DNA from 2 places in the Colwellia sp. PAMC 21821 genome. Region 2 is predicted to be linked to the other one. Evidence: predicted binding sites of a transcription regulator. Region 2 holds the regulator's gene; the other holds the start of a gene.

Region 1 (3,433 bases), 2.2 Mb from region 2:
TATTGATGCCGCCGGTATTCACTACAACCCGATAACTGAAAATCATAAGTTAACCGCATCGCTTGATGTTAACTATATCCTCTGTTGTCAACGCGTTCTGTAGCTAGGCTGTAGTTAGGCTGTAGTTAGGTCAGCATACTTTCAACTAACATAACTTCAATTAACATAACTCCAACTCATGAGTGCGTTGATATAAAATAAACATATCAGCGCTACCGCCAGCTTTTAAATAACCACAATAAGAAAGAGTCATATTTATGCCAACGGTTAACCATTCAACAAAGCAGCTTGCCAGCGTACTTTTTGATTTAGACGGCACACTATTAGATACCGCCGATGATTTAGGTGCGGCATTAAATCATGTTTTGCAGCAATACAATAAACCCGCTGTTGCAGCCAAAGATTATCGCCCTATTGCTTCAGACGGCGCTTTAGGATTACTTAAACTAGGCTTTGGTCATGATATAAAGCAATATGACTATGAAATTTTGCGTCAACAGTTTCTTCATTACTATCAAGAGAACATTGCCGTACATACACGTTTGTACCCAGGTGTTAAAGCGCTATTACAACACTTAGAGGATCATGCTATACCTTGGGGGATTATCACCAACAAACCAGAAGGTTTAACAAAATTACTGCTACCTCATTATCCTGAGTTTACCAACTGTGCAGTTATGGTAGGTGGTGACACCTTGGCTAAACGCAAACCCGATCCTGAGCCTATATTGCACGCCTGTGAACAAATTAATGTCGATAATAAACAGTGTTTTTATGTCGGCGATGCCCTGCGCGATATTCAATCCGGAAATAGTGCTCAAATGACAACCTTCGTTGCGAAATGGGGATATATTCTTAGTAATGAAAATTGTCAAACTTGGCAAGCCGATCACATCATCGAAAAGCCACTAGACCTACTTATGTTTATTAACTAAAACTGAGTAAAGCCTTACTGTTATTTTTGTTTCACTACAGTAAGGCATTCGTTATTTTCAAGCCGATTTGTGCTCACCACTCTAGCCAAATACTGACAAAAAAATGAAATAACCATCATTTTGTCTCGCAACACGTTTTAGCCGCTAAATTGCCTTATATATAACCTACCGCTTTATAAAAATTTCTAAACATGATCTTAAAGCGTTGATAAAATAATCACTCGTCAATTTAGCGCACAAGAATTAACCTAAAAACATAAGCCACTGAATAATAACAATTAAATTTTTTATATTACCTTTAGTCATATAAACGCTAAAAATTAAAATAAAATAATTTAGGTCTCAAAAAAAAATACAAATAAGCGTTGCGTTTTATATAAATCAAAATTGAAAAGCGCTACTAAGTTAGTTGTCACTAACAGAACTTTTACTCTAAAAAAATCAAGTAATATTCGATAATTTATATCGCTTGCATTGTAGTGCAAACCTCACTATCTTGTGATCAGATTTTGAAAAACCCCAATATATAGTGCATTTTTCATTCAAAGGCATTTTGAATGAAATACGATTTATCTCGTATAAATGACATATTGAGGCAATTAACATTATGAGCACCTATTTTGGGTGGTTGTAACAACAAATAGATTTACAGGTCTTTCATGAATAACAAACTCTTTGTTACAAAACGCAATGGTTCAAAAGAACTCATCGACTTAGAAAAAATCCACAAAGTTATTGCTTGGGCAGCTAATGGCCTAGACAATGTTTCGGTGTCACAAGTTGAATTGAAATCTCATATTCAGTTTTATGACGGTATTAAAACCGCTGACATTCATGAAACCATTATTAAATCAGCCGCTGATTTAATCTCGGAAGAAACACCTGATTATCAATACCTATCAGCACGCTTAGCTATCTTCCATTTACGTAAAAAAGCTTACGGCCAATTTGAGCCTCCAAAGCTTTATCCACATGTCGTAAAATTAGTTGAAGCGGGCAAATATGATCAGCATTTATTAACTGATTACAGCGCTGAAGAATTCGAACAGTTAGAAGGTTTTATGGATCACGGACGTGATCTAGATTTCAGTTATGCGGCGGTAAAACAGTTAGAAGGTAAATACCTTGTACAAAACCGTGTCACCGGTGAAATTTATGAAAGTGCGCAATTTCTTTATATTTTAGTCGCGGCTTGTTTATTCGCTAAATACCCGAAAGAAACCCGCTTAGATTATGTTAAAGGTTTTTATAACGCTATTTCTACCTTTAAGCTTTCATTGCCAACACCTATTATGGCAGGTGTTCGTACGCCTACTCGCCAATTTTCGTCTTGTGTATTAATTGAATGTGGCGATAGCTTAGATTCAATTAACGCGACAACGAGTTCAATTGTAAAATATGTTTCTCAGCGTGCGGGCATTGGTATTAACGCCGGTCGTATTCGCGCATTAGGTAGCACAATTCGTAATGGTGAAGCATTTCATACCGGTTGTATTCCTTTTTACAAGCTCTTTCAAACAGCGGTTAAAAGCTGTTCGCAAGGTGGAGTTCGTGGTGGCGCAGCTACCCTTTTCTATCCGCTTTGGCATTTAGAAGTTGAAAGTTTACTGGTACTTAAAAATAACCGTGGTGTTGAAGAGAACCGCGTTCGCCATTTAGATTACGGCGTACAATTTAATAAATTAATGTATCAACGCTTGATCAAAGGTCAATCTATTACCTTATTTAGCCCAAGTGATGTACCTGGCTTATACGACGCATTCTTTGAAGATCAAGACAAGTTTGAAGAGCTTTACGTTAAATACGAAGCCGATGCTTCAATTCGTAAAAAATGCATCAAAGCGATTGAACTGTTTACTTTATTTGCCCAAGAGCGCGCAAGTACGGGTCGTATATACTTACAAAACGTGGATCACTGTAATACGCATTCACCATTTGACCCAACTGTAGCCCCTATTCGTCAAAGTAATTTATGTTTAGAAATTGCCTTACCAACCAAGCCAATGAAGGATGTTAACGACCCTGATGGTGAAATTGCGCTATGTACATTATCCGCCTTTAACTTAGGCGCGATTGACAGCCTTGACGAATTAGCAGGTTTAGCTGATTTAGCCGTACGTGCTTTAGACAGTTTATTAGATTACCAAGACTACCCAGTTCCGGCTGCACATACCGCAACTATGGGCCGTCGTACATTAGGTATAGGTGTTATTAACTACGCTTATTACTTAGCAAAAAATGGTGTTTTCTACTCAAATGGTAGTGCGAATAATTTAACTCATCGTACTTTTGAAGCCATTCAATACTATTTATTAAAAGCGTCTAACGAATTAGCCATTGAGCAAGGTGCTTGTCCTAAGTTTAATGAAACGCGTTTATCACAGGGTATATTACCTATCGATACTTACAAAAAAGAAATCGATAACATTACCGGTGAACCACTTCATTTAGATTGGGAGTCACTGCGCGCTAGTATTAAAAAGCACGGAGTTAGAAAC
Region 2 (3,433 bases):
GGTCACTTAACTCATGGCTCACATGTTAACTTTTCAGGTAAGTCATACGAAGCAATTCAGTACGGTTTACACCCTGAAACTGGCGATATTGATTACGTTGAATTAGAGCGTTTAGCAATAGAGCATAAGCCAGAGATGATTATTGGTGGTTTCTCAGCGTTTTCTGGTGTTGTTGACTGGGCGCGTATGCGTAAAATTGCCGACAAAGTTGAGGCGTATTTTTTCGTTGATATGGCACATGTTGCCGGCTTAGTTGCCGCAGGTTTATATCCTAACCCGGTGCCACACGCACATGTTGTTACGACGACTACACATAAAACATTGGCTGGCCCACGTGGTGGCTTAATCGTTTCTGCTTGTGATGATGAAGCAATTTATAAAAAATTGAACAGCGCAGTATTCCCTGGTGGTCAAGGTGGACCTTTAATGCACATTATTGCTGCGAAAGCCGTGGCATTTAAAGAAGCATTAGCGCCAGAGTTTAAAGTGTATCAGCAAAACGTATTAGATAACGCTAAAGCTATGGTGGCAGTATTACAAGAGCGTGGTTATAAAGTTGTTTCTAACAGCACTGAAAACCATTTGTTACTCCTTGATCTTATTGATAAAGATATTACCGGTAAAGATGCAGATGCCGCGTTAGGCCGTGCTCATATCACAGTAAATAAAAACTCTGTGCCAAATGACCCACGTTCACCATTTGTAACTTCTGGCCTACGTTTAGGTACTCCAGCAATTACTCGTCGTGGTTTTGGTGTTGAAGAAACTAAAATAACTACTGGCTGGATTTGCGATATTTTGGATGACATTGAAAACGAAGACGTTATCGCTAAAGTTCGCGCCGGTGTTAGTGAACTTTGTGCTCGTTTCCCTGTTTACAAGTAATAAGTTTTAGCATTAAAAATCTTGTTATTACTTTATTAAACGTCAAGTAATAACCTTAAAATGGCCACCTTTGTGGCCATTTTTTTTAACTGGTTTTTATTTGGTAAGATATTTCGCTAAATGCACTTTTTTCAATTAAAATATCGTGATTAAATTATTCATGACCCATTAACTTCGGAACTCATCAATGTATTGTCCCTTTTGTTCAGCCAACGACACTAAAGTTATCGACTCTCGTTTAGTGTCAGATGGTCATCAAGTGCGTCGTCGTCGTGAATGCTTAGCATGCCATGAAAGATATACCACGTTTGAAAGTGCCGAATTAGTGATGCCACGCATTATTAAGCGAGATGGTTCCCGCGAACCTTTTAATGAAGATAAAATGCGTAATGGCTTATTACGCGCGTTAGAAAAAAGACCCGTGAGCACAGAAGAAATGGAGCTGTCGATTAATAAACTTAAATCACAACTGCGGGCAACCGGCGAACGTGAGGTGTCGAGTGAAATGCTCGGCACTATTATCATGGAGCAACTAAAGAGTTTAGACAAAGTAGCCTATATTCGCTTTGCTTCTGTATATCGTTCATTTGAAGACATTAAAGAATTTGGTGAAGAAATCGCACGTTTAGGCGATGATGAATAATAAACGTATTAATCAACTTGGTATTACTTAATCTAGAGTGGCTTAATGAGCAATTTTTCGTTAAAAGATCATCAATTTATGCAGCGCGCTATTTGCTTGGCAAAGCGTGGTCACTTTACTACGTCACCGAACCCAAGAGTGGGTTGTGTTATCGCACTAAATGGCGAGATTGTTGGTGAAGGCTTTCACAAAAAAGCAGGGCAAGGGCATGCCGAAGTTCATGCGCTAAAACAAGCAGGCAGCAAAGCTAAAGGTGCAACCGCTTATGTCACACTTGAACCTTGCAGTCACTTTGGTTTAACTCCTCCATGCGCAGAAGCATTGATTAAAGCGCAGGTTAGTCATGTTATTGCCGCTATGGTTGATCCCAATCCAAAAGTATCAGGTCGTGGCCTTGAACTATTAGCCGCCGCGGGCATAACCACACAATTTGGTTTGCTGGAACAAGATGCTATCGCATTGAATCCAGGCTTCATTCAATTAATGACTAAAAAGTTACCCTTTGTGCGCTGTAAGTTAGCGGCAAGCCTCGACGGAAAGACTGCCATGGCCAGTGGTGAAAGCCAATGGATAACGTCTCCCGAAGCCCGCGCAGATGTTCAACGCCTCAGAGCGCAAAGCTGTGCAGTTATTTGTGGCGCGGAGTCTGTTATTTTTGACGATGCCAGAATGAATGTCCGTTGGGATGCTTTAGGGGCACTTAAAAATAGTTATGCAGAAGCTGATGTTAGACAGCCAGTGCGGATTATTATTGATGGTAAAAATCGTTTAACACCTGATCTCGCTATCTTTAAAACAACAAGTAAAATATTATTAATTCGACATGCTATTGAAAAAAGCCAAACTTGGCCGCATTTCGTAGAACAAGTCACAATTTCTAAAGCTGAAGATAGTGAACATGTTGATCTAAGCCTATTATTAGCTTATTTGGCCCAACAAGGGTTGAATGACATATTAATAGAGTCAGGAGCGAAGCTAGCGGGCGCGTTTATTAGCGCAAACTTAGTGGATGAGCTCATATTATATCAAGCGCCCAAGTTGATCGGCAGTGATGGTAAAAGTTTAGTGAGTATGCCATCAATAATACAGTTATCAGAGGCTAAGCGTCTTGATATTAGTGATATACGTATGGTGGGTAAAGATATCAGGATAACGGCAAAGTTTAGTTGATAAGCACAGGCACTGATTGGAAACCTATTTTCAGTATAAATAATAATTCATAAGCTATACAGACGACGAGAGACATTATGTTTACAGGGATAATAGAAGCCGTAGGGCGTTTAAGAGCGATTAATAGCTCAGGTGACGGCGCGCGCGTCACCATTGATACGGCAACATTAGACTTGTCAGATGTTAAATTAGGCGATTCAATTGCCACCAATGGTATTTGCCTTACTGTTGTTGCGCTCGATAATGCTAGCTTTAGCGCCGATGTTTCCAGTGAAACCTTAACGCGTACTGGTTTAGCACACTATAAAATGGGTGATAGCGTCAATCTTGAAAAAGCGATGTTACCTACAACCCGATTTGGTGGTCACATGGTTTCGGGTCATGTTGATGCGGTGAGTGAAATTAGCGCTATTGAGCATAAAGGCAATAGCATCGATTATTGGTTAACTATGCCAGCAGAGTTATCAGCATATATTGCCGAAAAAGGCTCAGTGACTATTGATGGCACAAGCCTAACGGTAAATAGTTTAAGCGATGATAAATTCCGTTTAACGATTGTGCCACACACCACAGACCAAACAATTATCAGTAAATACCAGGTAGGCACTAAAGTTAATCTTGAAGTTGATTTAATTGCCCGCTATATAGAAAGATTACTTACCAAGCAAACAGCCGACAAACAAGAACAGTCAGGTGTTACGCATGCGTTATTAGCGCGCAACGGTTTTATTAAAT

The links. The regulator NrdR, encoded in region 2, represses ribonucleotide reductase genes. The targets are predictions, from matches to a motif close to AAACACNANATNTNGTGTTT.
Region 1: a site for NrdR is predicted at 1,451-1,470, ahead of nrdA (class 1a ribonucleoside-diphosphate reductase subunit alpha). Genes of this name have one in related genera too.

The regions. Positions count from the first base shown of each region.
Region 1 covers NZ_CP014943.1:3,931,647-3,935,079, reverse strand. Annotated here, with positions in the region: gene ubiG (bifunctional 2-polyprenyl-6-hydroxyphenol methylase/3-demethylubiquinol 3-O-methyltransferase UbiG) at 1-103, shown strand, start outside; gene A3Q33_RS16640 (HAD family hydrolase) at 258-935, shown strand; gene nrdA (class 1a ribonucleoside-diphosphate reductase subunit alpha) at 1,595-3,433, shown strand, end outside.
Region 2 covers NZ_CP014943.1:1,235,887-1,239,319, reverse strand. Annotated here, with positions in the region: gene glyA (serine hydroxymethyltransferase) at 1-885, shown strand, start outside; gene nrdR (transcriptional regulator NrdR) at 1,073-1,528, shown strand; gene ribD (bifunctional diaminohydroxyphosphoribosylaminopyrimidine deaminase/5-amino-6-(5-phosphoribosylamino)uracil reductase RibD) at 1,574-2,698, shown strand; gene A3Q33_RS05175 (riboflavin synthase) at 2,776-3,433, shown strand, end outside.